DNA from 2 places in the Oxalobacter vibrioformis genome. Region 2 is predicted to be linked to the other one. Evidence: riboswitches for the same ligand, from Rfam matches in the RefSeq annotation. Region 2 holds a riboswitch; the other holds the start of a gene.
The links. Region 2 has a riboswitch for cobalamin ahead of NB640_RS03430 (hypothetical protein). Riboswitches for the same ligand answer to the same signal wherever they lie in the genome.
Positions count from the first base shown of each region.

Region 1: linked by a shared signal. The riboswitch ahead of metE (5-methyltetrahydropteroyltriglutamate--homocysteine S-methyltransferase) and the one ahead of NB640_RS03430 (hypothetical protein) in region 2 are both predicted to bind cobalamin.

Region 1 is NZ_CP098242.1:2,105,594-2,120,284, forward strand. It holds gene NB640_RS10310 (hypothetical protein) at 1-290, opposite strand, end outside; gene NB640_RS10315 (hypothetical protein) at 454-636, opposite strand; gene metE (5-methyltetrahydropteroyltriglutamate--homocysteine S-methyltransferase) at 974-3,274, opposite strand; cobalamin riboswitch at 3,488-3,850, opposite strand; gene NB640_RS10325 (HPP family protein) at 3,916-4,464, opposite strand; gene NB640_RS10330 (RrF2 family transcriptional regulator) at 4,546-4,998, shown strand; gene NB640_RS10335 (diguanylate cyclase) at 5,304-6,866, shown strand; gene NB640_RS10340 (methyl-accepting chemotaxis protein) at 7,180-8,877, shown strand; gene NB640_RS10345 (hypothetical protein) at 9,118-9,363, opposite strand; gene NB640_RS10350 (HAD family hydrolase) at 9,395-10,018, opposite strand; gene NB640_RS10355 (hypothetical protein) at 9,990-10,580, opposite strand; gene NB640_RS10360 (hypothetical protein) at 10,780-11,061, shown strand; gene NB640_RS10365 (hypothetical protein) at 11,169-11,408, shown strand; gene NB640_RS10370 (hypothetical protein) at 11,668-13,800, opposite strand; gene NB640_RS10375 (hypothetical protein) at 14,020-14,229, opposite strand; gene NB640_RS10380 (hypothetical protein) at 14,256-14,609, opposite strand.
Region 2 is NZ_CP098242.1:680,413-695,103, reverse strand. It holds gene pal (peptidoglycan-associated lipoprotein Pal) at 1-254, shown strand, start outside; gene ybgF (tol-pal system protein YbgF) at 258-977, shown strand; gene NB640_RS03450 (Crp/Fnr family transcriptional regulator) at 1,113-2,009, opposite strand; gene NB640_RS03445 (KGG domain-containing protein) at 2,557-2,832, shown strand; gene NB640_RS03440 (bifunctional aminoglycoside phosphotransferase/ATP-binding protein) at 3,071-4,690, shown strand; gene NB640_RS03435 (MBL fold metallo-hydrolase) at 4,706-5,635, opposite strand; cobalamin riboswitch at 5,744-5,978, shown strand; gene NB640_RS03430 (hypothetical protein) at 6,107-6,334, shown strand; gene NB640_RS03425 (TonB-dependent receptor domain-containing protein) at 6,312-7,982, shown strand; gene NB640_RS03420 (FecCD family ABC transporter permease) at 8,065-9,045, shown strand; gene NB640_RS03415 (ABC transporter ATP-binding protein) at 9,047-9,721, shown strand; gene NB640_RS03410 (cobalamin-binding protein) at 9,822-10,694, shown strand; gene NB640_RS03405 (surface-adhesin E family protein) at 10,726-11,133, opposite strand; gene panC (pantoate--beta-alanine ligase) at 11,136-11,975, opposite strand; gene NB640_RS03395 (segregation and condensation protein A) at 12,063-12,905, opposite strand; gene NB640_RS03390 (DUF3460 family protein) at 12,923-13,123, opposite strand; gene NB640_RS03385 (IS5 family transposase) at 13,204-13,701, opposite strand; partial or broken gene NB640_RS03380 (transposase) at 13,758-13,979, opposite strand; gene NB640_RS03375 (GNAT family N-acetyltransferase) at 14,088-14,564, opposite strand; gene metG (methionine--tRNA ligase) at 14,574-14,691, opposite strand, start outside.

The DNA of each region.
Region 1 (14,691 bases), 1.2 Mb from region 2:
AATGGCTTTTTGTTTTTTGCGGCTTCGATGACGCTGTTTTTGAAAGCGCCTGTGAGATTCACCAGATCATCTTCTGCAGCGGAAACGGGTACCTTGTTTGTGACGGCTGTTTTGATGGTCTTCACGGCGGGCTCAACCAGATTGTCGATAGTCCTGTCACTTAAGGGTTTAACGAGCTTTCCCATGTCATTGTACGGGTAAGTGCTGGCAGGGGTGTTGGCTGCCGGATTGGCCGTAAGGGGTTGATGTTGTTTCAGGGGGGCTTCTGTTTTCCCCATCTGTTGTCGCACGTTTTTTTGCCAGCCTGGGAGATCGGGTGTTCCTGACGGGTCACGTGTTACAGAAGGTGTGGCGCGGTTGTTGAAGAAATCGTCTATGCGCTTTTTTTCCTGACGCTGATAAAAGCTGTTTTGTGCCGCGTCTTCGACCATGTTGCTAATGTCGTTTATGGTGCTATCGGTACCCGGGAGTGACGGGGCAGCGGGTATCTCGGGCAGGGGAAGGGGGGGGTACGGGTTGTCTTGCCTTTTCTTCAGTGGATAAATGCCAGGGAAGGTTTTCCCGTAATGCTCTGGCCGCCGGAGTCTCATCCTCCCAGATGTTGTAATCCGGACTGCCCAAAAGATTTTGTTTCATGGTATCTCCTCTCGATTGTATCGTATTGGGTATTGCGCTTTGCGCGATATGGTTTCGTCGTGAATGCGTTGCTATACCACTATACGTCTGCAGCCAACCCCTTAAGAACATTTGTCCAATGTTTATCATGGCGCGTCGGAAAGCCTTTGTTCATGCGGGTGTAGAAGGTAGGGGCAAACGCTGTTTTTGAAGAGGTTTTTTCCGGGTAAAAGTTTTCCGGCACGTCATCAGTAAAAGGCGTATCAGTTTATCAACTGATGGAATCGATCGATAGCCGCCGCCCGATTAAAAAAACGGCAGCCTGTGACGGGCTGCCGTTTTTTCGGGTGCTGCGATGTTATGCGCCGCCTGTCTTGCAGATCTGGCGCACTTTTTCGGCGGCCTTGACCATGTTGGCAAGTGACGCGCGGGTTTCTTCCCAGTTGCGGGTCTTGAGTCCGCAATCCGGGTTGACCCATATCCGCTCAACAGGCATGGTTTCCACGGCTTTTTTCAGCAGGCTTTCGATTTCTTCTGCTGATGGCACGCGCGGGCTGTGGATGTCGTAGACGCCAGGGCCTGCCTCATTGGGATAGGCATTGTCGGCAAAGACGTCCAGGAGTTCCATGCCGCTTCTGCTGGCTTCCAGGCTGATGACATCGGCGTCCATATCGGCGATAGGGTCGATGATCTGGTGGTAGTCGCAGTAGCACATGTGCGTGTGGATCTGGGTCTGGTCCTGCACCCCGCTGGTTGCCAGCCGGAATGCCTCGACGGCATAGCGCAGGTATTCATCCTGGTGGGCCTTGCGAAGCGGCAGGCCTTCGCGAAGCGCCGGTTCGTCCACCTGGATGACCTTGATGCCTGCTTTTTCCAGATCGACGACTTCATCACGCACAGCAAGCGCCAGCTGTTTCAAGACGGTTTCCTGGGGGATATCGTCGCGCACGAAGCTCCAGCAGGCAATGGTGACCGGGCCGGTGAGCATTCCCTTGACGGGCTTGTCGGTGAGTGACTGGGCGTAGGTGATCCATTCCACGGTCATTGGACGCGGACGGGACACATCGCCATAAAGAATGGGCGGCTTCACGCAGCGGGTGCCGTAGCTTTGTACCCAGCCGTTGGCGGTAAAGGCAAAGCCGGCCAGTTGCTCGCCGAAATATTCCACCATGTCATTGCGTTCGGCTTCTCCGTGAACCAGCACGTCCAGGCCAAGCTTTTCCTGTTCGCGGATGGTTTCTTCAATCGCTTGTTTCATGGCTGCCTGATAGTCGCTTTCGCTGATCTTGCCGTTTTTGAACTGGCTGCGGGCGCCGCGAATCGCCGGGGTTTGCGGGAAGGAACCGATGGTGGTGGTGGGCAGGATATCCAGCCCGATGGATACGCGCTGGCTCTCGATCCGATCAGAATAGGCTTTGGACCGGTGCAGCATGGCCTGATCGACAGCCGCGACGCGTTTTTCGACAGCGGGGTCGTGCAACAGCGGGCTTTTTTCACGGGAAATCTGTGCCTGGCGGTTTTTTTCCAGTTCGGTAACAGCCCATTCCGAGGGGGAGTCATCCACGGTTTCGGCAATGAGACGGATTTCCGCACATTTCTGTTTGGCGAAAGCCAGCCATTCTTTTACCTCTGCCGGGAGGTTTTTCTCGGCATCAAGGTCAACCGGGCTGTGTAAAAGTGAGCAGGAGCTGCCAATCCAGACCCGGTTCCTGCCCAGGGCGGCAACGGCTTTTTTCGCTTCGGCAATGGCGTGTTCTGCATTGACCTTCCAGACGTTGCGCCCGTTGACGAGGCCCAGCGACAGCGAAATGTCTTTGGTGGCCTTGCCGTCAGCAATGAGTTTGAGTGCGCGGTCAAGGTCCTGCGGCGCGCGTGCCAGATCCAGGTGGAGCACGTCAACCGGCAGGGTAATCGCCGTGACCAGGTTGTCATCAAATCCGGCGAAATAGCTGGCAAGAATGAGAACGGCTTTCGTTGCACTGCGCAGCCTGGAATAGACGTCGGGGAAGCTGGCCCGGATGTCCTCGGGCAGATCAAGGGCGAAGATGGGCTCATCGATCTGGATGTACGAGCAGCGGGTGCTGAGTTCGGCCAGGATGCTGATATAGGCTTCGGTCAGGGCATGGAGGAATTGCCACTTGTCGCTGCCGTCCGTGGTCTTGGACAGCCACAGGAAAGAGAGCGGGCCCGGGATGACGGCTTTGGGGGTATAACCCGCAGCAATGGCTTCATCGATCTGGGCCAGGAGTGGCGAAACATCCGGTTTGAAGACGGTGGGGGCTTCCAGTTCGGGGACGAGGTAGTGATAGTTGGTATCGAACCACTTGGTCATCTCGAGAGGGGTGACGGCGTTTGCCCCGTCTTCGCCGCGTGCCATCCTGAACATGCGGTTGACGCCGGGCGCATCGCCTGCAAAGCGCGGCGGAACAACGCCCAGCATGAGTGCCATGTCGAGGATGTGGTCATAGCTGGAAAAATCGCCAACAGGCAGGATCTGGATGCCGGCTTCTTTCTGGATGGCCCAGTTTCTCAGGCGCTGTTTTTTCCCTCCATCAACCAGTTCCGGCAGGGTAAGGGTGGATTTCCAGTAATTTTCAATGAGGGTTTTCTGTTCACGGTTTTCACCGATCCGGGGAAAACCCAGGGTGTGTGTACGCATGTTATCTCCAGTTGTTACAGTGATCAACACACGCGCAAATGGCCGCCCTGAGGTGGCAAGCAAGCCCGGTTTTCAGCGGAATAATTCCGGTAAAACCCTCCCATGGCAAAGCTGCCAGAGGAAAACTGCCTGCGCCCAAAGGCGTAAACGTGCAGCCATCCCGCCTCTCATAAGGGCGTGGATGGTGGCATGCCGATTTCCGGTTCGCGCGGTTTCAACAATTCACGTTCGGGACGTCTTCCGACTTACGGGTACTGCAACAACTGTCCGGCATCCTTCCCGACTATGGGACCTGTTGGCACAAAGAAACCAGCTGCAAAACCACTGTGTCACCAATGGCGGTGTTGCAGCGAGAAATCCAAGCTTGACGTAGGTCGACTACGCCTGCGCTCGTCTTTCCCGCTGCGCCTTGCCCTTTGCAACACATTGGTTTTTCACAAATGGCATCCTTGTGTCAACAGGCCCCTGCCAGTGAATACCGGACGGATTACCCCGCTTACGGCAGCGCGTCTGTACCGGATTTGCACCGGTTTCCGTTTCCCGATCGCTTGCCTTGCCGGAAACGATGAAGCTTCTTTCCGGCAGAGGGTTACTATATCATTGTTTGACTCTGTGAGGCACAATCCGGCGAAGGGCTGAGCCTACAGCCAGTGCCGCGGGTAATGGCGGTTTTCGGCTGATGAGAGGTTGTTGACCAAGAGGGCAATGGCCAGCATGATCAGTACCCCCACAAGGACAGGGGAAAGGGCATAGCCAAAGCCCAGTTCGCGGATGGACGGACCGCCGATAACGGCGATTAAGGCGGTGGCGCCGCCCGGGGGGTGGGTAGTGTGCGTTGCCATCATGAGGGCAATGGCAACCGAGACAGCCAGTGCTGCCGCCAGGGGCTGGTTTTCGGGGAAGAGCATAATGGCGGCAACTCCTGTGAACGCAGAAATAACGTGCCCACCGATAAGGTTGCGCGGCTGGGAGAGGGGCGCTTCGGGTGCGGCATAAAGCAAAACGGCGGTGGCGCCGAAAGAGCCGATCAGGAAAAGATTGTCGTTTTTCTGGATGCCCATGAGATGGTTGAGTTGCCAGATGGCGTAAATGCCGGCAAAGGCGCCAAGCCAGGCCCAGAAGATGTCGGAAAGCGGCTTGCGGGTGTATTTTCCCGGGGTGCCCCGCATTTTTCTGAAATAGCGTTTCATGATTTTTCCTGTGAGGACCGGTATATTGCCTTAAAATGAAAGTTACGCCCGAATCCCCGGGCCTGTTTTTTCCGGATGACGATGCGACTTTCTGCCAATACACGGTATGCGATCCGAGTGATTTTTGAGCTGGCCCTGGCCGAGGGGCCATTGCCTATTCCTGCGTTGTCCGAGAAAGCCGGTATTGCCCAGCGTACGGTGGAAAATATCCATACTGTCCTGCGCCAGCATGACATTACAGCAAGTACCATAGGGGCAAAAGGCGGTATCCACCTGGCGATGCCGCTTTCCCGGATCAGCCTGGGGCGGATGGTGACGCTTTTTGATGACGGGGTCGAATTTGCCGTATGCTTTGGCAACAAATCCAATGACTGTCCGCGCCAGCTCGTGTGTGATACCCGTTCGGTGTGGGGCAGTGTCTCAAACCGGATACAGCAGGAACTGGACGCGGTTTCGCTGGATTCGATCCTGACGCAGTACCGGCGCGAGGAAGAGAGAGAAAAGCCTATCTTCATCCACGGCATCAACCGGTAACGCAACGCGGTTTTTTCTGCTGCCAGTGCTACTCCCGTTTTTATCCATTGCGGCATGTGCTGTCCCGGTCATTTTCCATGGACAAGCTTATCAATAGGATGATGCGAGAAAAACCCTGTTCCAAAGGGGGCTTTCCGTTTTTCGCCCGCTGTCGGCAGGTAAAATACAGGCCGGAAATAAATATATTGCCATTCTGTATAAAAAATCAGGGTTTTCAGGATAGAAAATATTTCTTTGTGGAAATAATTGTGGTTAAATTATCACCATAAGTATATAAACGCTATTGTTAATCCAACGGCAACAGCATGAGCAGTGAGGAGGAGGTGCTCAAGGATCCCAAGCCTGAAACCGAGGAAGGTTTCAAATACATCAACAAGCGATATGCGGCAGCGCTGCTGGTAACCGCGTCGCTGCTTTTCGTCAGCCAGGTGATCATCCAACTCACCATCATGAATATGAAGAGCGACGCACGCGTGGTGAATCTGTCCGGCCGGCAGCGGATGCTGAGCCAGAAGATCACCAAATCAGCGTTTGGCGTGGTGAAGGCGCAAACCGGGGCGGAGCGCATGGTGTATGCTGCTGAGCTGGAAAGTGCCAAGGAAATATGGGAAAAGACCCATAAGGCGTTGCATTATGGCAGCAGGGAACTGAAGCTGCCGGGAGATAACAGTGCGGCGGTGAATGCGCTTTATGGAAAGATGGAGCCGCATTATGAGGCCATGATCCATTCCGCAGAAATGATCATTGCCCTTTCCCGGGAGCGGGCGGGGTCAGAGGCATTGCTGCCATATGTGAGAACGATTCGCGCCAATGAAATTCATTTTCTGGATTACATGAACCGGATAGTCTTCCAGTATGACGAGGAATCCAATTTCAAGCTGCTCATGCTCCAGATACTGGAGTTGTCCATTCTTTTCGTCGCGCTGGTGGTGCTGATTTTCGAGTGGCGAATCGTGTTTAAGCCCGCCCAGAAGGAAATCCGGGAAGGCTTTGAAAATATCCGGAAAAATGAGAAGTACCTGAACCAGCTCTTTGAAACCTCGCCGTCGATTACGATCCTTTTTGACGGGGAAAGCTTAAAGGCGGTGAAATACAATGCGATGGCCATCCAGCTGATCCGCGAGTGGCTGGGGATCGAGCTGTCTGAGGCGACGTCTTTTGCCGATATTATGCCTGGCGTGGATGATCCGGATCTCCCGGTGCGTCTGCTGGAACGGATACGCGGCGAGAAGGAGTTTTCCAATCTGGAAGTGGGGATTTGCCCGGATAGGGTTGTCATGCTTTCCGCCAAGACGGTTCAGTCCGGTGACAGGGAGCTATACCTGATCGGGCTGTCGGACATCACGACGGTCAAGCAGATGGCTACCTTTGATGGGATGACCAACATGCTGAACCGGCGCGCCGGCATGGAGCTTCTGAATTATCTTTTCGAGCAGGATGCCACCCGACAGGTGTCGATCGGCATCTGTTTTATTGATATCGATAATCTCAAGATGGTCAATGACGAGTATGGCCACCAGGAAGGAGACTTTTACATCCAGTCCGTGGCACAGGCCGTGCATGATGTCGTCGGAAAACGCTACAAGAGCATCCGCTATGGCGGGGATGAAATGATTGTCCTGGCCGAAGGCGAGGATATCAACGGCTTTGAAAGCCAGATTGATGCGGTGAAGGACCGCCTGGAAGCGATCCGGAAAGCGAACGCAAAATCCTACCGGATGAGTATCAGTTATGGTTTTGCCTATTATCCGCAAGGCAACAGCACGACGTTTACCGAACTGATCGAGGAAGCGGATTTCAATATGTACGAACACAAGAAGCAAAAACGTGCAGCCCGCCAGCAGGCTCTCACCGAAGCCACGCGCTGAATATCACCCTGTTTTCCGGAACACAACAAAAATACAGAAATATCCGGGAAAATAGTTTCCTTTTTTTTCAAATTATTGTTAAATGTAGCTTAATGGGTTTCCTTGAGGCATCTTTTTGATGGAAAGGTGGCTAAAAGCACGGCATTGATTGAGTAACGGCGGCGGCTTTCCCTGTACACCCCTGACCGACCTGGTTGTGGCAACCCCGCTTTTTTGGTGTTGTCTTTTTCGTTTCTGGTAACCGGGTATCCCTCTTCGTTCCGGTTTTGCTATTCCTTTTTTGCAGAACATTTATTTTTGAAAAGGCAGAAGAATGAAAATTGGTGTGCGTCTTATCAGCGGATTTATTGCAGTGCTTTTTCTGATGCTTGTCCTGGGGGGTACCGGCCTGTGGGAGATGAAAGACATCATGACATCGTCCAAGCGTATCGACCAGACCATTGCGTGGGAACGGGAGGGCCGTGAGTGGAAGGAAAATGTTGAAAAGCATGCTATCTACGCTTATGCGGCGACGAGAGCCGCCAACCAGTCCAATTATGCATACTATAAAAAGCAGATGGATGCCCCCATGAAGAAAGTGGATGTCCTGATGGAATCCATGGATGCCGTTGAAGGCGAGCCGGAAGAAGATGCGGTATATGCGGAAGCAGAGGCGCTTCATGAGGAATATATCAAGATCGTTGATGAGATGCTGGAACTGTACGAGGCAGGCAACCAGGAAGCAGCCATCGAACTGGCCGACAAGCGCTTTATTCCGGTAAGGGATGCTTATCTGGGCAGGGTGGAACGGTACAAGGAAATCGAGGTAGAGATAACCCAGCGGGCGTCTGACAATATTGTCAGGATTTACAAGGAAAGCCAGCTGACAATGAGCGCTATCATGGTAGTTGCTGCCATATTGGGATTGCTCATCGCCTGGCGTTTGACGGCAGGCATCACCCGTCCATTGCGTGAGGCGGTGTCACTGGCGGAGCGGGTGGCAGGAGGCGACCTGACCAGCCGGATCGAGGTTACCGGCAAGGACGAGACAGGGCAACTCATGCACGCCTTGAAAGGCATGAACGAAAGCCTGCTGCAGACCGTATCCCAGGTGCGGATGAGCGCAGATGCGATCGCCACCGCCTCCGCAGAAATCGCCTCCGGCAACCAGGACCTTTCCAGCCGGACAGAAGACCAGGCCCAATCCCTGCAGGAAACCGCAGCCTCCATGGAAGAACTCACCTCCACCGTTCGCCAGAACGGCGACAACGCCCGCCAGGCCAACCAACTGGCGGGCTCTGCCACAGACATCGCGGTCAAGGGCGGAGAAGCCTCTGCGCGAGTAGATGAAACCATGGGCATCATCGACTCCTCTGCCAGAAAAATCGTCGACATCATCAGCGTCATTGATGGCATCGCCTTCCAGACCAACATCCTGGCCTTAAATGCAGCAGTAGAGGCTGCCCGCGCAGGAGAGCAGGGCCGTGGATTTGCCGTTGTCGCCACCGAAGTCAGGAGCCTTGCCCAGAGAAGCGCCTCAGCGGCACGTGAAATCAAGACACTGATAGATGACTCCGTCGAAAAAGTCAGCACCGGCAGTGCCCTGGTCAAGGAATCCACAGCGACCACCCAGGAAATCGTCGACAGCATCCGTCAGGTCAACGACATCATGAACGAAATCACCGAAGCCACCCAGGAACAGGTGCGTGGCATCGAACAGGTCAACCAGGCAGTAACCCAGATGGACACGGCCTCCCAGCAGAATGCGGCACTTGTAGAACAATCAGCGGCAGCAGCCGAGAGCCTGCAGAACCAGGCGCAAAACCTGGTGAATGTGGTGAGCGTCTTCAAGACAGGGCAGGATCATATTACCGGGGCAGGCGGGACAAAGCCCAAAGCCGTAGCGGGCAAAAAGCCTGCGGCGGCGTCGCTGGTGAAAAAGGCAGCGGCGTTGCCGAAACCGGAAGCGGCGCCCAAGGGTGCGGTACCGAAAGCGTCAACTGACAACGAAGAGGATTGGGAAGAGTTTTAATTGCCCTGACAGGAAGGCTCAGGCAACGACCGGGTATTTCTGTGGTGGCACCTGGTTTTCAATGCCGTCGAGCATGTTAAAGAGCAGCATGACGGTGTTATCGTTTTTGCCATCCAGCCCGGTGTTTCCCCCAGAGAGAATCCGGTCCAGGAAATAGAGTGGCGGACAGCAGTAGAGCGCCTGGGGTGAGACAAGGTAAATGCCCTGTACCTCATCCCCGAAATCGAGGTATTGCCATTGTCACTGGTACCGGCGCGCTACCATCATGCCCCACAGGCAGCCGAGCTGGAGGGCATATTCCCTTAAATTTTCCGGATCATGGTTTTCTGACAGCAGCCTGTCCACGGCGTCACGGATTTTTCCGACCACAATTTCCGGCGTTTCATTGCCGGACAGGGAAAGAAAGGCGTTGGCTTCCCCGGTCTTGTTATTGATGGCGCTGGTGAAATCGTCATTCAAGGGGGAAGCGGTTACTTCTGTGCTCATGGGAAAGTCCTTTACGAGCAGGGCAGGGGGTTCAGGGCTGGCTGAGAGGAAGGCCGAAGGCGAGAAGTTCCTTGCGCAGCCTGTCGGGGTCGGTGAAATGCAATGCCTGAAATCCCGCCTGGCTGGCGGATGTGATGTTGGGCATGGAATCGTCAATGAAAATGGTACGGGCCGGATCAAGCGTATAACGCGAGATCATCAGGCGGAAAATCGCCGGGTCAGGCTTGATGAGCCGCTCTTCCCCGGACACGAGGATGCCTTCAAACCAGTGCAGAAAGTCGAACATACGGTGCGCGACAGGAAATTTTTCAGCCGACCAGTTGGTCAGGGCTAAAATCCTGACGTCTTTTTCTTTCAGTTCCCTGAGAATATCGACGGTACCCTCAATGGGGCCAAGGATGGTTTCTTCCCATCTTTCGTCGTAAGCGCGAATGAAGGCTTCCTGTGAGGGGTGGCGGCCAATGGCTTCTTTTATGGCTTCTGCCCAGGTACGGCCCCGATCCTGTTCTTCGTTCCAGGCTGGAGGGCATACTTCGGTGAGAAAGGTTTCCATGGCGTTTTCATCATCACCAAAAAGCCTGCGGTAAAGATTGCGCGGGTTCCAGCGGATGAGGACATTGCCAAGGTCAAATACGACGGTGGGATGGAGTGACATAGTTTGTTTTCCGGGCGGTGAAATGCTGATTATGCCACTTGAGCCCCGATGAGGCCAATGGGGATTCTCCTTGCATTGAAGCGACAAGGCGGTCCAGCATGGGGGTATAGTCAATCGGGTTTTGGGCCTGCCACCGGAACTGGAGGTACAGGGTGTCGCTGTCGCTGTTTTTCAGCACAATGAGATAGGTCCGGCAGCGCTGGTTTCCCTGCAGGCTTGTCGAGGCGTATACGGTATGGCTGTTAACCGTGAATTCATTGATTTTTTTTCCGCCCTGGCGCGTGATCAGCAGCTCGGTTGCCGCTTCTTTTGTTTTCCAGCGGGACGATCCGGTGCTGATTTGTCCGGAGATGGCTTTTGTCTCCAGGCAAACGCCTTTCGTGGTTTCTGACAGGATGAATTGTGCCGGGTAGGCAAAACGTACATTGCCGACTTCGCAGGAGGCAGTGAAGGTGGTCTCAAATTGTGTCGTCCACGCGTCGAAAGCTTTCGCGTGACTGGCGGGAAGAATACCCGCACAAATGACAAGCAAGAGAGATAAAAAGAGGGTGCGTGTTCGCATGATGTTTTTTCCGTGGATGGGTTTTTATTGTACGGTTTCGCGTATTCATCGATGAAACGAATAAGGACAGGGAGCATTGATAGATGGTGTGAATAAATCGCATGTGAAAAGACAATTTCTCTTTTGCCCGGTGGTTTTCTATAGTGGATGCAACAGCACTTGAGCTGGAAACTTTGAAAAACCAACAAGGAGAAACACCATGGCTTATCTTGAAATCACTCTCAAAATCGCAAACGAAAACCGTCCGGCTACCGCAGGGGTATACAACGAATACAAGCAGCCCTTCCTGACACAGATCACGGGTGCCAAATCCAAGGAACTGCTGATCCGCGATGAGGATGTCCAGGTACTGCACGGCTTTGATACCACTGCCAATGCAAATGCCTATCTCGGCTCGGAGATGTTCAATGCGGATGTGGTAAAGGGGCTGGCCCCTTACCTGACGGCTGATCCGGAAATCCGTATCTACGACGTGGCGTAATGTCTGACGGCGTGAAAGGCCCATCCGTTCCAGGGGGCTTTTCACGCTTGCTGAAAAATGCTTTATGCCCTCTGAAGGTTTCGGCCCGGAGGGAAAGGAGAAAGAAAATGTGTCAGTTTATTGAAGGTAACAAGTATACCGGGGAAGTATTTTATGGCGGTTGCGGCTGTATGGATACGGTCAGTATCACTGTCCAGAAAAGGCATGATGATTCGATTACATTTGAAGAGAAATTCGGCAATACAACGATTCGTGTCGCTGAGGCAAGCATCCAGTCGGAAGACAGCTGGAGTGAATACATTGGGACAGCGGATGATCGTTTTTTCGCCTATGCGGATTATGTATAAGAAATTTTTCATCAGGCAAAAGGACTGAACGGCCAAAGCCATAAGCGGTCGATCGACAATGGGGATAAAGCCCTGAGAGAGGCCGCAAGATTGCCTATCTGGAAAAGATCAAAGATATCCGCAAATCATCTTTAAGCGCACAACGGAAAATCTGTACAAAGAGCAGGAACGTTGAAGCGCTAAAAACATTTACTGCGAGAAGAATAAAAAAAGTACATATTTGTTTAGTTCAGTGTGCCAATATCTCTATACAATTGTTTTAAATGATCGGTTCATACATGAAAGAATTAATGTGTATGTTTTCTGGTGTCATCAAATTTACTCTTTCAATGATTTTCATATTATTTTTTTCATTAATATTAGTCATATATAATTTTTTATATTTTCTTATGAGCTTTCCTGTTTGGTTGCTATTTATATTATTAATAAAATTTAAATCATTTATTTTATTAATCAAGAATTCTTCAGTCTTTAATCTTATAGCAATTGACAGCGCTATTTTTTTATCAAGTTCTATTCCTTCTGATGGTTCGAGAATTAGTTTTTCCGCAGCTTCGTAAATAATTTGCTTAACAGTTGAATCTAATCTTTCGTTTGGACAATTTAAATTGTCGCTTAGAATTTCTCTAAAATTTTCCAAAAGTTCTTTAATTGTAATAGTATCTGTATCACTTTTGATATGCAAAAGTGATGTAAGCTTGTTTTCCACTAAGCTGTTTCCGCAAAATTCTGCAAGATTTCTCACAAAGGGTATCATAGCAATGAGATTGTGAGAATTGTTCAAATCATGGAATTTTGTTTTCCATGAATTAAATGGATTTTGATACATTGTTTCTTGTTCTAATTTTATTCCATTCTCATCTTTGACCGCATGGTATCTGGTTCCATTAAGCTCTAACCTGCTACTTATGGTTCTATAAAAATCATAATTATGTGTCAGGATTAGTTGATAAAAGTCACCTTCATTTAAAATATCATGTAAATATTCTACAATTGCATATTTATTTTTATAGTCAAATGAATCGGCCACATCATCAATTACAAATAAAGTTTTTATATTAGCTGATTTTCTTGCCTCGATTTCAAATATTATATTTAATATGTATAAAGCTCTTTTCTCGCCATTGCTTAAAACGTCAATCAAATCATCTCGATCTACAGGTACCGGTATGGTATTTTCATCCATTTCCGTAAACTCAAACTTTATATTAGGAGTAATATTTTTTAATATGACATCTTCTTGATTTTCAATTGAAACTTTAAATGGAACGGAAAATCTTTCGTTAAATATGTATAAAACTTCCTGCCATTTAGTGGCTTCAAGGCTTGCTTGTCTAGTAATTTCGTCAATACGGGCCTTGCCTGCATTATACTCAGTCATTAATGCTTCATATAAATTTTTATGCTTTACGAGATATGCTTTCCATAAATTTTCTTTAAATAAATCAATGTTTTTTAATTCTATTATTATTTCAGGCTTGCTTAATAAATACTCTCTAAATTCCCTCAATGCAGCATTTTTATCCATTTGCTTTCCAATTTCTTCAAAGCATTTTATTAATGCTGGATCATTAAGAATATTTTCTTTTTCTTCTTTAATAATGTTTTCTAACTCATTTTCATCTAAAACTTCTTTTTTTGTTGTGCTTTTATTTAAATATAATGAGTGATCAGCTTTGAAAAAACCATGATTTTTTAAAATTTCTGCAATCGAACTGGCATGATAATGATTGAAGATGCCTTTTTTGAAAAAGGTAGATTTACTTAATAATTGATCATAAGTCTCGGTATATTTCTTTAATTGCTCAATTACATCTTTTCTTTGTAAAAAAGTTTCAATTTGTGGGGTAAATATTTTTGAATATAAAACATCAGATAAAATTGTTAACGATTCGTCGTGAATTTCTTTTTCGACTCGTCCTAATGCTATGTAAAGCTTATCTTCTACTCGTGCAATATCTTTTGAAATTGATTCTTCAATTTTGTTTTTCAATCCGGAGTCTTTGCGGAGTTCTTTAATTAACTCATCTTTTCTTTTTTCTATAGATTTTAAAATTTCGTCATATTCTGCTTTTAGTCTTTGATTAACTAATAATGTGGAAATTCTATTAGATTCGTATTTTGGAATATAAGGTTCTATAACAAATATATTTTCAGCAGGAATTTCATTGCCATTTTCGTCTAGAATTTCTCTAGAGGTTACCCTCGCTGTGTAGATACGATCTGCCGATAATAATCCTTCAGAAAAATCCTTAAAGGTCTTGGCAAGCGAAGATTTCATAGCGCCATTTTGCGCATAAATAACATTTGCTTTGTTGCGTGTAAAGTCAAACTCTTTTTTGAGAGATTTGATTCCATAACAGTTTTGCAGATCGATACATAGGCGCTGCATATATTCCTCCAACAGTAAGCAAATAATCTAATTATAAAACGGCAAGCTCAATAAGGAAAAAAGCCCCCGGTATGCCTGGCAACCTCAAACCAGGCATACCGGGATGGCAAATCTCCCGCTATGGGGCTTCATGGGGACCCCGGGGAGCGCACTTTACACCTGCACACTTCAGGGGTAACGGGCCAAGGCAGTGTGTGCGGTCTGCGCTGGCCGAAAGTATTACCGGCTGTGATGGTTTTCGGCCACTTCCTGCCAGCCATAAGGACGGCATCCGGCGTACCGGTTCACCGGCTGTCCGGTTCTTATGCTGATGCCAGCCTGGTTTTCGCGTTCGATACGGTTGTCATCAGCCGTGATGTAGCCGCAGGCCCAGAGGGTGATGCCGGCCAGTGTCAGAAACCACGGACTCTTGTAAAAATCGGCGTTCATCGTTTTCCTTTGTCTTGTCAGCTGTGCTATGCGCTGTATCTTTCGATCTGGTCCTGTGCTTTTTGCTCGGCGATGAAGCCAATGGATTCTTCCGTCATTTTGCGGACCAGTTCGTGCATGCCATAGCGGTCTCCCCTGATCGATGCGCGAATGATGTCGACGATCATGATGTCGCTGATATAGCGGCCGATGTGACTGGCGACTTCAAGCGCGGCCTCATCATTTCGGGAAATAGCGTTCCTCAGGTGCGTGGCATTGATCCGGGTGAGCCTTTTCAGGCGTTCTTCCGATTGGGCCTCTTCATTTTTGGGGTCAGCCGACTGCCGGGGGGGCGGCCCCCAGATGACCGGATCAGACCAGGCAGGTTTGTCGTATCGCATGTTGTCTCCATCAGGCCTTCAGCCTCGTTCGGTTCGTTTATGGCTATATATTAACCATAAACGAACCGTTAGTCAATTGTTT
Region 2 (14,691 bases):
ATGCGCGTTACCTGAACAAAAACAAGAACCGCCGTATTCTCATCCAGGGCAATACCGATGAACGCGGTGGCCGTGAATACAATCTGGCATTAGGGCAAAAGCGTGCAGAAGCCGTGCGCAAATCCATGTCACTTCTGGGCGTGAGTGACAGCCAGATGGAAGCTGTATCGTTCGGCAAGGAAAAGCCAAGGGCACAGGGTAGCGATGAAGCATCCTGGGCTGAAAACCGTCGTGCCGATATTGTTTACCAGTAAGCCATGAAAAAGACACCTTATTTTCTTTTATCGCTGATTATTGCCTGTCTGCTGCCATGGCAGGCGAAGGCGGCCCTGTTTGAAGATACCGATGCACGGCGCTCCATCCTTGATCTGCGTGCGAAAGTCAATGACAAGGCAGACAAGTCTGCCTTACTCGAACTTTCCACGCAAAACGAGGCATTGAAAGAGGAGGTGGCCAGATTGCGTGGCAAGGTTGAGGTACTGACCAATGAGCTTCAAAATCTGCTGCAGAAACAGAAAGACTTTTATGTTGATCTGGATAACCGGCTGGGTAAATTTGAGCCGCAGCACGTGACGGTGGATGGAAAGCGTTCTGTCATACAGCCGGAGGAAAAACAGCTCTTTGACAAGGCTGAAGTGGCCTTTCAGGCAGGGAATTACAAGGAAGCGGCTTCGGGATATAACGCCTTTTTGCGCAAGTACCCGAAATCAGGGCTGGCAGTACTGGCACAATACGGGCTTGGCAATTCCTGCTATCTCTTACAGGATTACAAGAGTGCATTGTCAGCACATGCGGTACTCGTCAAACGTTACCCGGAGAGCGAGAAAACCCCGGAAGCCATGCTGAGTATGGCAAGCAGTCATCTGGGGTTGAAAGATCTCTGGGCAGCCAAAAAAACATTGAATACGATTGTTGAAAAATATCCTGACTCCGAATCAGCCGCCGAAGCAAAAGAGCGCCTGAAAAAGATGGAGTAAAGCCAGTCGGACTATCAGGGGCAGGACAGGACGCCTTAAATTGCCTGCTGCAAAGCCGTTGTGCCCCAAATGGTGGTGTTGCATCGAAAAATGGGAGACATCAGTCTCCCTTTTTTGATGAATGATTCCAGCGGCTTATGCTGTCGGGCGCAGCACGCTTTCGTAGTATTCTGTGCCGGTACGCTGGTTCAGATTAACAGCTGGCATGATGGCTTTGTCTGTTTTTGCCGCTTTTGCCTTGTCTTTTGCGCGTGTCTTGGCATTGGGTAGCCTTCTCAAATTACGCAAGGCCTGAATATCCTTGATCTCGATGGTTTTCTGATCAACACTGATCCAGCCGATTTCATGCAGCGCGGAAAGTGTCCGGCTGACGGTTTCCAGCGTCAGTCCAATATAGCTGCCAATCTCGTGCCGGGTCATGCGCAGATTGAAAATACGGTGGGAATATCCCATCTGGGCAAAGCGATCAGAAAGAGATACCAGGAAACGGGCAACACGTCCTTCCGCACTGAGTGACCCCAGCATGGAAATCATGGCCTGTTCACGAACCAGCTCCCTGCTCATGACACTGTACATCGCATTTTCCAGTTCGGGATAGGTTCTTCCCAGGGTGGTCAGCTTTTTAAAGGGGATCAGGATGAGATCACAGGCTGAAAGGGCCACTGCTTCTGACGTATAAAACCTGGAATTAATGCCATCCACGCCCAACAGGTCGGATTTCATCGGAAAGCTGAGGATTTGTTCATTGCCCAGCTCATCAATCAGTACCGTTTTCAGAAAGCCTGAATTGACGACATAGAGCATTTCAAAGGGCTGTCCAATCATATGGATCCGTTGTCCTGTCTTGAACTGGACATGCTGGAAAAGTGTTTCTTCGCTTGCAATGGATGAATTGGGGGAGACCGGGATACGCAGCAGGTCACAGACTTCCTTCAGGTTGGACCACAGTTTTCCGTTTTTCTGCCTGCCGGCTTCCAGAGATACGGACTTCAATGCATCAGAAATTGTTTCATTTGATTTTGTTGGAAACATAATTTCACACCCTCCCGTTTTATTGAATAAATGAATTTCAAAAACCATCTTGTTTAAATACTTCTCCATTCAGGATGGTTTGAATTATGTCAATATTAAAAACTGCTTAATATCAGCGATTGCTTAATGTGTTTGTAGGAAATCATGGGAATGTCTATAGGAAAATTCTTACATTTACCAATATGCTGTTTTGAGCGGGTGATGATTTTGAAATAAATCAAATTTATCAAAAATCATGAAAACAAATAATGAGAAATTTTGAATGATGTTTTTTAACATGATGATTTATTTGATTAAAATCATTAATTTTTAGAGTTGATTTAAAACAATGTGCGTTAAATAAAATATTAATTCGGGTAAATTTATAAAGAATAAAGAGGTATTGCTGAATCGTTGTTTTTTATTGTGGGTATTTTTATTTTCGGGAACTTTTAATATGCCTTTCTCTCCAATCTGTCGTGGTTTTATATAAAGTTTTTTTTCTGATAGCATCTCATCCGGAAAAATCAATATCCGGGGAGATATATTACGTGTAAAGGGGATTACTATGCGTTCAGAATCAAGGAGTCAGGCAAGTGCTCACAAAACACCGGCAAAACGCGGTTTTGCCGCTATGTCCAAGGAAAGACAAAGGGAAATTTCCAGCATGGGTGGCCGTGCAGCACATGCCCAGGGAAAGGCTCATGTATTCACATCTGAAGCAGCGCGTATTGCCGGCCGTAAAGGCGGTGCTGCTGTGAGCAGAAATCGTGCCCATATGGCGGCGATTGGGCGCAAGGGCGGTGAAAACAGCCGCTCAGGCAAATCGCGGGAAAGCGCATAACTCCGTTATTTCTGAAAGTGCTGCTTCGTCTTTTTCGTGTCGTGAACGTGGGCAGGCGTGACAAAAGAAAAGGGATGCTGTGTAAAGACAGTATCCCTTTTTTCGTATGGTTCGCTCAATTGGCCTGATCTGTTTTTCAGCGGCGTATTCTTTATTGAGGTGATGTGTTTTGATAAGATAAAAACGATGATCAAACGGCAAACAGGCCGCCAGCAGACCAGTCCCCGGGATGAACGATATGATGCCTTTTAGCATGACGGAAAACCTCAAATACCAGGAAGAACTGATTCATGCCTGGAAGGAGACGTTTCGTGGCATCCAGCCATTGCCTTATCCTGAGTTGATTGAAACCCATGTGTCATGGGTTTTGCTGACCAAAGAAAATGCCTACAAAGTAAAAAAGGCCCTCAAACTTGATTTCCTGGATTTTTCCGACCTGGCTTCCAGGCGTTTCTATTGCGAAGAGGAAATCCGGTTGAACAAGCGAACGGCGCCCGATATTTACCAGCGGGTTGTGTCTCTTGGCGGAAGTCTTTCTGCCCCCCATATCAATGCCGAGCCTGTTTTTGAATATGCTGTGGAAATGAAGCGCTTTTCCCGAGAAAATGAAATGGCGCACATGCTCGAAGACGGGAGATTACAGGCGCTTCATATTGATAGCCTGGCAGAGAAAATTGCGTATTTCCATGAGAGCCTGCCTTCCATTACCGGAGGGGTTGCCGGGATGGCTTATGGTACTTATGATTTTCTCCTTCATGGACTCGAAAATAATTACAGCGAACTGGGCACGATTTTTTCCGGTTCGGACCTGATGCCGGAACGGGAAAAACTGGATGCGCTTGAGGCACTTCATTTCGCGGTGTTGGAGGAAAGAAAAGAAACCATTGAAAAACGTCACCGGGATGGATTTGTTCGCGAATGCCACGGTGACCTGCATATGGGAAATATCGTCTTCATTGATGATGAGGCTATTCTTTTCGACAGTATCGAATTTTCGCCGGATTTCCGTTGTGTGGATGTGATATGCGATCTGGCTTTTGCTTTTACTGACCTGCATTATTTTGGCCGGGCTGATTATGCGTGGCAGCTTTTAAACCGCTACCTGGAAGAGACCGGGGACTATGAGGGAGCCGCCCTTGTAGATGTTTTTGGCGCTTCACATGCACTGGTGCGTGCAAAAGTTGCTGCCATACGCTACCGCCAGCTAACGGATGACGCACAACAAGCGGCCAGCCTGAAAGAAAGCCGTCGTTACATGGCATTGGCACGGGAGATGCTTGAAGACAGAAATGCCGGTCTGCTGATTACCTGCGGTTTGCCCGGTGCCGGCAAGAGCGTATTTTCACGGGCCGCCCTCGGCACAATTCAGGCCATCCGGATACGGTCGGATATCGAACGCAAACGGCATTATGGTTTCAGATCGCTGCAAAGCAGCGCCGGGGGGAAAATAAATATCTACAGTGAAACCGCATCAGAAATAACCTACGGACTGCTGGAAAAGCTGGCGGATACACTGCTGGATGCGGGATTTAGGGTGATTGTGGATGCGGCCTTCCTCAAGAAAGCAGAACGGGAGCGCTTCAGGCACCTGGCTGCCGACAGATCGGTACCCTTTGTGATAGCCATGATTACTGCCAGCCCTGAAACACTCTTGAGGCGGGTAACGACAAGACAGATGCAGCGAAATGATCCTTCTGAAGCCGGCCCTGATGTACTGGCAAAAAAACAGGCGCAGTTTGAGCCGCTTTCGTCAGAGGAATTGTCCTGCACCATTGAAATCGTCAACGAAGACGGTCATGACTTCATGTCAGATGAAAGCGGCTGGAAGCACCTGAACCAGATGCTGTTAGCGCCCTGATTTCTCAGCCGTTCTTCAGATGAACTGATCCAGCATCAGGATTTGCCCCAGTGCGGCAACTTCCAGTGAGCGATCAGGAAGGCTGACGCGTTCCCATGCGTCGTGAAGCAGACGAGGAGGTTCATCCAGCGGTTCATCCGACAGCTTGAAGGTGCCCCAGTGCATGGGGATCAGCCGTTTTGCGCCAAGTGCTGTCATGGCATCAACCGCTTCATCCGGGTTGATATGCTGTGGTTTCATGAACCAGCGGGGTGCATAAGCGCCAATTGGCAGCATGGCGGCATGAATTTCACCAAAACGCCGGCCGATGTCGGTAAATCCGTCAAACCAGCCAGTGTCGCCGGAATGGTAAAGACGCATCCCATCCTTTTCAATGACAAAACCACCCCACCAGCTGGTGTTGACATCATTAATACCGCGGCGACTCCAGTGTTCCGCGGGGACGAAAGTGATGTGTAGTCCGGCTACTTCCTCCTGTTGCCACCATCCCATTTCAATCACGCGTGTAAAACCGTTTTTCAAAAACCACTGCCCGAGCCCTTGCGGTACCAGATAGACAGGGTCTGGCCCCAGCTTTTTCAGTGTGGGCACATCCATATGGTCGCGATGATTATGTGTGATCAGTACCAGATCAATTTTGGGCATGGCTGGCCAGGCGATACCTGGCGGGCTGTTTCTCCTGATCCAGCCGATATTCATCGACATGACAGGATCAATCAGCACATTTATTCCGGCAAGCTGGACAAGAAAAGACGCCTGCCCGATCCAGGTCAGCGTATCCTTGTCGCCTTTTCCGAGCTGTTTGCCATCATTATGAACAAAAGGAACAGAGACACCGGTGGCGGAAGCCTTCGGACGCTTTTCGTTATGCAATCCCAGCATCCAGCGTAGGACATGGCTGGTTTGGGGTTTGCGGAAATTGCTTTTCAGATTGGTAAAACGCATACAGCTGACTATCAGAAAAAGCTTATTTTACTCCCGGGCGCACCCTGACGTCATATTTCCTTTCCGTTGCGGAAAGGTGGCAGCATTTGCCTTATACCGTCCTCATCGCTACAATCTTGTTGCTCTGGTGCTCGTGAAAATATTCCTTTTCGCGGTTAAACGGGAAACACGAAGCCGGTTTGTACCGGCCAACGTGTGCTGCCCCCGCAACGGTAAGCAAGTGTCTCCCGACAATCTGTCTCATTACGTCACTATGCGGTTTCGCATGGGAAGGCGAGGCGGATTTCGTATGTGTAATACGAAGACTTGCAGCCCGGATACCGGCCAGACACAGGATAAGTGCTGAAAACGGGTGGTTTTCGCAATTGTTTTTGCCTGGTGTTGGCAATGCATTGTTGTACCCATGCTGTTTCACACTTTTATTTAATGGGGCTTGCGGGGACGCGAGCCTGGCATTTTCATGGAACAGTCATGTTTTTTTCATCCTTAAGCAATCCCCTGCCGGTGTCAAAGCCGGTTCTTCTTGTTTCCGTCCTTGCAGCCTGTCTGGCAGCGCCTGCATGGGCACAATCTGATACAAACGAAGACCCCATACCAGTTGTTGTTACGGCATCGCGTATCGAGCAATCGCAGAAAGATGCGATTCCTTCCACGAGTGTCATTACATCGGAGATGATTGAGAAAAAAAAGGGCGCCTGATGTCCTGACACTGTTGCGGCAGGAAGCAGGCGTCAGTATTGCCAGAAATGGTGGCTATGGCACAACGTCATCCGTTTTCATGCGAGGTGCCAATTCAAATCAGGTGTTGATCCTCATTGATGGGGTGCCGATTCGGGATACCAGTTCGACCGGTTCCCCTGTCGCTCTGGAGCATCTTTTGCCTGATCAGATTGAACGGATTGAGGTTGTGAGAGGCAATGTCTCAGCAGTCTATGGCTCCGGGGCTATCGGTGGCGTGATTCAGATTTTTACCAAACGGGGTGAAGGGCCGCCAAGCGTCAGTCTGACAGCAGAAGCAGGTACTGACAGCACCACAAGACTGAGTGCGGGCATTTTCGGAAAACAGGAAGAAATACGCTATAACCTGGGGGTGACGCGCTACAAAACAGAAGGGTATTCAAGCATGAATACACACCAGTACCCTAATGCCAACCCGGATGATGACGGTACCCGGAACATCAGTGTCAATGCCGGTATTTCCCGCGAATGGGGGCCGGGAAATGAGTTTGGCGCGAGACTGTACGCTTATGATGCCAAGTATCAATACGATGGAAGTTCGACCAAACGAGACCAGTGGGACCACGGCACCTCCAAGGAATGGACCGCTGCCGCATTCAGTAAAAACCGCTTTACTTCCAACTGGGATTCAACCGTTACGCTTTCACAGACTGAAATCGAGCGCTGGATATATTCCAAAAATGGGGCAAGTGGCGATTACACCGGTAAATTCAAAAGCCAGGCTTCCATGGCGCAATGGAATAACCAGATTGCCCTCTCATCTGACTGGGTGGCAACAGTCGGAACCGACATTGCCAGAGAAAAGGCACAGACAGGTGCACCCAAAACCTTTTCACGAACCAATCACAGTGTGTATGCGGGGGTAAATGGCGACATGGGCAACCACCACCTGCAGCTGAATGCCAGATATGACCATGTAGAGGAGTCTGGTTCGGATGTGACCGGATACCTGGGATATGGCTATGATCTGACATCTTCCTGGAAACTGGTAGCAAGCGTATCCACGGCTTTCTTGGCGCCGACACTTTACCAGGTCTATGACCCTTATTCGGGAAGCAAGGATCTGGAAGCTGAGAGGTCCCGTTCTTATGAAGCGGGTATACAGTATGCCAGCGGCAAGACGCTGGTGCGCGCTACCTTTTTTGATACACATACCCGTGACATGATTGATTGGGTCAGTACAGGAGGGTGGAGTGGACAATATTTCAACGTGGGGCGAACGAAAAACAAAGGCTTCGAATTAAACGGCACAACCCAGTTGGCAGGGATTGATATCCGGGGCAATCTGACGATTCAGGATCCAAAAAACCGGGATACGGACAAGCAGCTGAATCGCCGCGCAAAAAAACTGGCATCACTTGATGTATCCAAAACGTTAGGAGCATGGTATTTGGGCGGTGATGTGCATTATGAAGAGCACCGCCCGGATATCGGTGATAAACGGTTACCGTCTTATGCTATCTTTAATTTGAATGCCCGTTATCAGATAAATAAGGAAGTCTCGGTATTTGCCCGCATTGAGAATCTTTTTGACCGGGACTACCAGACTGCGTATGGTTATGACATGCCCGATCGCGGGTTTTTCGCGGGTGTAAACTGGAAAATGTAGCGCTAATCCTTGAGGCAATAATGTGCTGAACCAGACCGGTATTCAGACTGGCAATATACAATGGAAAAGACGGCCGCTCGGCATGCTGGTCGTGCTGGCCGGACTTTCCATTTTATGCCTTCTGGGGGCCTGTTTGGCTGGTTCTGAAAGTGTGAACTGGCACATTTTGCCTTCTGCTTTTTTTGAAATGATACAGGGTGAGTCGGTTTCACTGACGGCAATCCTTCTCTCCTTACGCTTGCATCGCGTACTCGCCGCTTTTCTGACAGGCGGCTCCCTGGCTCTTGCGGGTGTGATGATGCAGGCGCTGCTTCGTAATCCACTGGCTGATCCCTATGTGCTTGGCGTGTCTGGCGGTGCTTCAGTCGGGGCACTCCTGATGCTGTTTCTGGGCGGGGCGGCATGGATGATGGATGCCGCTGCCTTCACCGGTGCTGTCGCTGTTGCAGTATTTTTATACTGGCTGGCCAGAAAGGAATTGGGTCAGTATGCTGGTTCGGATGGGGGAACCCGTCTTTTGCTGACGGGGGTTATTCTGGCATTTGGTTGCGGTGCGTTGGTTACCCTGCTGCTTTCCATTGCGCCCGATGGCAGCCTGAGAGGCATGGTTTTCTGGCTGGTGGGCGATCTGGAAGGTGCGAGCATGAACGGGTTATCCGTTGTTGTCCTTCTTGTGGTGCTGGCAATTATTCTCAAAATGGCCCGCTCTGTCAATCTGCTGGCATTGTATGCGGAAGACGCGGCGGCGTTGGGCGTCAATGTCGCATGGGTCAGGAAGTCGCTTTTTATCGGCAGTGCATTACTGACAGCCTGTGCAGTAAGCAATGCCGGCAGTATTGGTTTTGTCGGTTTGATCGTGCCGCATCTGTGCCGTATGGCACTGGGCTCCGATCATCGTCTGCTGTTGCCAACTGCGACACTGGTTGGCGGCAGTTTTCTCGTACTGGCGGATACGCTGGCACGTATCCTGATGGCGCCCCAGCAGCTGCCGGTCGGTGCGGTGACCGCCCTGATTGGTGTGCCGGTTTTTCTCTTTCAACTGTATCGCTTCCGAGGTAATTGATATGCTGCGTATCCGGAATCTGAGCCTGGCAACAGAAAAAAAGCAGCTGTTAACACACTTGAATTGCGAGATCCTGCCTGGCGAATGCTGGGTGGTATTCGGTAAAAATGGCGCAGGCAAGACGACGCTGATGAGGACCCTTGCCGGATTGCGTCAGCCGGATTCAGGAGCGGTCTGTCTGGATGAAAAACCGCTTTTTTCATGGGGCATGCCTGCACTTGCGCAGCAGCGGGCTTATCTCCCCCAGGCCTATCACGATGCGTTTGCATACCCTGTCATGCAGATCGTGCTTGCCGGACGGCATCCCTACCATGCAAGGCATTACTGGGAAACGGATGCGGATTGGGTGGCTGCCCTTTTCGCCATGGAGCAGATGGACATCCTGTCACTGAAAGACCGGGATGTACGGTCGCTTTCAGGGGGCGAACGCCAGCGGGTGGCGCTGGCGGCTGTACTGGCGCAGGATACGCCGCTTATGTTGCTGGATGAGCCGGCGGCATCTCTGGACCTTGCCCACCAGGCCGGCCTGATGCAGCTTGTTGGCAGGCTGTGCCGTGAACAGGAAAAAAGCGTGGTAATGGTTGTGCATGATCTCAATCTCATACACGATGTGGCAACGCATGTGTTGTTGATAGAAGAGGGGGGGCATGGCTTGCCGGTCCGGTATCTGAAATAATGAATACCGATCTGCTGACCCGTTGCCTCGGATATCCCATTACCATGCTGCAGCATGAGGGACGTGCAGTTTACATACCTGCCTGATACGGAAAAGCACCATGAAGAAAATACTGCTGTTGCTTTGTTTCGTTGTGACATCGGCTGGTGCGGTCAGTGTGGTGGATGATGATGGCCGCACGGTTACCCTCCCAAAACCCGCAGGGCGGATTATTTCCACGGCGCCGCATATCACGGAGTTCCTTTTTGAGACCGGCGGTGCAGGACACATCGCGGGGGTGACCAGCTACAGCAATTATCCTTCCGAAGCACAATCACTTCCGCTGGTGGGAGATAACCGGCGGATTGATATGGAGCGGGTACTGGCATTAAAACCGGATCTGATCATCGCCTGGCGCGGGGGTAATCCGGTTCGCCAGATTGATCAACTAAAGCGCATGGGGATTCCGGTTTTTTACAGTGATCTGAAAACCATGGAAGACATACCGAAAACACTGGAGCGATTCGGTACGCTGGTCGGGCAGGCGGAAAAGGGAAAAAAACAGGGAGCGCTATGGAAGATGCGCTTGGAACGCCTGAAGAAACAATACGAAAACCGTCCTGTATTAACCGTGTTTTACCAGATTTCGGAAAGGCCGCTTTATACCCTCTCCGGAAAACATATTATCAGTGAGGCTATCCGGATTTGTGGCGGGGAGAATATTTTTTCCGGTCTGGACACCATTGCACCTCGTATCAGCATTGAGTCCGTACTGGAAAAAAATCCGGATGTCATTTTCATTTCACGCAGTGGCGGCAGTGCAAATGGCATCAATTTCTGGCGCCGGTTTGGGGTTATCAAGGCGGTCAGAAAAAACAATGTGTTTGAAATCGATGCAGATCTGATGGACAGGCCCGGTCCCAGATTCATTGATGGCGTTTCTGCACTTTGCGAAAAAATAGACAAGGCTCGCACCAGTCAGCGCGATCAGTAAGCCGCATTTACTGAGGGCGTATAACTACGCTCTAATTGATTGAGTGGGTACAGACGAAATCGAAAAAGTTTTCGCCGATGGTTTCCTTCTCGACCTTCTCAAACTTGATATCACTTATTTTTCCGGAGAATGTCATATCGGATTCACCTGCGCCATTGGGCTTGGAGTAAAGGATCTGGGTGGCCCGGCCATATCTTCTCTTTTTGCAGTCAAAGAAGAAAAGCGAGCGGTCGGAAATGAAATCAAATTTGGTGCCTGGTGCCCTGGCTGAAACAGAATAGTTGAAAATACTCCAGGCTCTTCTGTATTTGCCGACAGTGGCAATGGAATCGACATCCACATAAATTTCCTGGTTGTCAGAGGCAATGACATATTTCCAGTTTTCTGCATAGGCATTCAAAGAGAGCATGAAAAGAAAAAACAGGGCTACTTTTTTCATCGCTATATCTCCAGATTGTCAATCAGCCGGGTATCCCCCAGTCTGGCCGCCGCCAGCACAACAAGCGGCTCACCTTCTGCAATATCACCAGCGGTGGGCGGCTGCAGGTTGATCTGCTTGCGGATGGAGACATAGTCGGGAATCCAGCCGCGTTTTGCCAGGTTATCCATGGCATGTTTTTCCAGTTTGAAAACATCAGGATATCCTCCCTGAACCTGTGCTGCGACATATTGCAGCGTCTGGTACAGAAAAGGGGCTTCCTTGCGTTGTTCCGGTGAAAGATACATATTGCGGGATGACAGGGCCAGCCCGTCTTCGGCGCGATAGGTTTCTGCCGCGACGATTTCAACCGGCAAGGCAAATTGCCGGCACATGTTCCGGACAATCATCAACTGCTGGTAATCCTTTTTTCCAAAGACAGCTACCTTGGGGCTGATGCTGGAAAAAAGCTTCAACACAACGGTTGTGACGCCATTGAAGAAACCGGGACGGAATTTGCCTTCGAGCACATCTCCCAGGTTTTCCGGCGGCTGGACTCTGAATTCCTGTGGTTCGGGATACAGGTCTTTTTCTGTCGGGGCAAAAAGGACATATACCCCTTCTTTTTCCAGTTTTTCGACGTCCGCGCGAAAGGTGCGCGGATACTGGTCAAAGTCTTCATTGGGTCCGAATTGCAGCCGGTTGACAAAAATGGATGCAACGACAGGGTCACCATGTTTTTTTGCCAGGCGCATCAGGGACAGGTGGCCTTCATGGAGGTTGCCCATGGTCGCGACAAAGGCTGTGCGCAACTGGCCGTGAAGCTGGTTTCGTAACTCTTCAATAGTGGTAACAATTTTCATGATTTAAAGCGGTAATCCGGAAAAAACATCAGAAGAACATCATTTTATGATGAAATGACATATCCATGCAGTAACTTTTTGGCCAAGTTATTCATAAGAGCCGGTCAAACGCACATAAACCGGTGCAAGGGGTTCGGCCTGGGTAATTTCGACCAGTGATTCCCGGGCGAGTTCCAGGAGTGCCAGGAAATGCACGATGACAACGGCAACGCCTTCTGCCACATCAAATAGGTCATAAAACTCAACAAAGCCGGTTGTCTGCAGGCGCCTCAAGATGATTGACATGTGTTCACGAACAGAAAGCCCCTGTTTGCCGACCGTATGGCTGGTGGTCAGCTTGCTCCGCCGAATGATTTCAGTAAATGCGTTGTGAAGATCAACAGGAAACACGTCCGGCCAGCGGGGAGCTGTGTCTTTGGGAATGGTGACGAAGGGGGAGAAAAAATCGTCACCGAGTTTGGGCATATCTTCGAGTTTGCCGGCAGCCAGTTTGATACGCTCGTACTCCAGAAGACGCCTGACCAGTTCGGCACGCGGATCTTCCGGTTCTTCAGCATCCTCGTTTTTGATGCTCGGCAGCAGCATCCGGGACTTGATTTCCACCAGTGCCGCCGCCATCAGCAGGTATTCTGCGGCCAGTTCAAGCTTGTGCTGACGTATCTGGTCAACATAGACCAGATATTGTGCCGTCAACTGGGCCATGGGGATATCTAAAATATTGAAATTCTGCCGCCGGATGAGATAAAGCAGCAGATCAAGCGGCCCTTCAAATGCTTCCAGAAATATCTCAAGTGCTTCGGGCGGGATATAAAGATCTGTCGGCAACTCAAAAACTGCCTCACCATACAGCCGGGCAAAGGCGATCTGTTTCGCCTCTGCTTCGGGCGGAGTGGAAGGGGCCTCTGATAGAACGGGGTCTGTCGCAGTCATGTCGGCTGAAAACGGTTTTAGCGATACAGGTTTGCCGGTTGTGGCAGACGGGATTGCCTGTCGCGGATATAGGTATCAATATCAAAGGGTGCCTGATCCCACAAGCGCTTCAGTCCGGCTTCTTTTTTTGCAGGCAAGTCAGGATCATTTCCGGAAAGCTGCTCAAAGAGGTGTTCCAGATCAGATTGGTAAGTGGGCTGTCGCCAGAAAAAATTCATGCGGTTTTCCTGTTTTTTGCGTATTTTAACCTGCCACGCCAATCGTGACGGATAATTGGCGTCCTGACCCTAGATAGCGTCTACTTGAGTATGGTTAACGCATTCAACCAAAGGGCGATACAGCGCACCTGCACAGCGGCAGCAAATGTCGCGAGATTTTTTGCGTATCTTGTGGCAATACCCCGCCAGCGTTTGAGATAAAGAAAGACATTTTCCACCAGGTGACGCTTCTGATAAATCTGCCGATCGTAGCTTCTTTTCTCCTTGCGATTTCTTTTCGGGGGTATGACGGGTATGATGTTGCGGGATTTTGCATGGTCAAGAATGGCGTTTGAATCATAACCCCGATCCGCCACCAGATGGCGAGGGGATATCCCATCCATTAACCGTGAAGCCTGCGTACAATCTGCAACGGTACCCGATGTGACAAGACATCTGACCGGCATACCATTCGCATCCACGGCCAGATGTATTTTTGAGTTGAGCCCCCTTTTGTGCGCCCCATGCCCTGGTTGCCTCCTCTTGCCCCCGCCGCGTGCGGGTGAATCTTGATGTGACTTGCATCTATCAGAAGCCATTCAAAATCAGGCTCATCTATCAGGATTTCCAGCAGGCGCTCCCATATGCCCTTGTCGCGCCAGCGGATGAAGCGCTGGTGAACGCTTCCCCATTTTCCGTACTCCGGCAAAAGATCACGCCAGGGGGCGCCTGTGCGTAATATCCAGAATACAGCATTAATGAAGGTGCGGTTATCTTTGGCTATCCTGCCCCATTGACCAGGCTGTCCTGGAAGGTGGGGCTCAAGTAAAGCCCAGGCCTGGTCGGATATGTCGTGGCGTCTGTACGCTGGTCTCATGGAATCTCCTGTTAAAGGGTGGTCTTCCTATAATGATCATCGCTTCATAACATCTGCCATCTGGCAAACAGAGGGAGTTTTATCTCTTATATCTCATGTAGACACTATCTAGTCAAAAAGCTTTCGCAGCATGACGGGCGGCGGTGTCAGTGAGTCACGCAATGAAAACTCGAGTTCAGGGGCAATATTGAAGTCAAAGATGGCATAAAAATCAGCCAAACGTTCATGTTCAGGATAAAGCGCCATATGCAGTTCGCTGATGTCATATTCATGCGCATGATGAATAATGGCTTCGAGCAGATGTTCTGAAAAACTGTTTCCGCGATAGTCAGGCAGCACACCCAGACGGTGGATTTTCCAGATACTGCCATCCTCATCGGTGGGCAGCCATCGAACGCATCCTGCGGGGTTGTCGTCAACCATCAGAATAAAACCACCGCCATGCTGGAGATCCGGCAGGACAGTGGTTTCGGTTTCGGTATGGCCTTCGGAACGGGCGTCAACCTTGCCCGCCCATGCCTGCCGGGTCAGATCGGCGATCAGTTGTGCATCATCAAGAAGCGCTTCCCTCACAACGACCTTCATGGCGTCCCTTTATCGTATTCGCATGCCAGGCATTGCCCCTGGCCAGGGTTGCAGGATATAGATGCCTGAATCGGATTTGTCCGATGCCGCCAGCACCATCCCTTCTGACATGCCGAATTTCATTTTT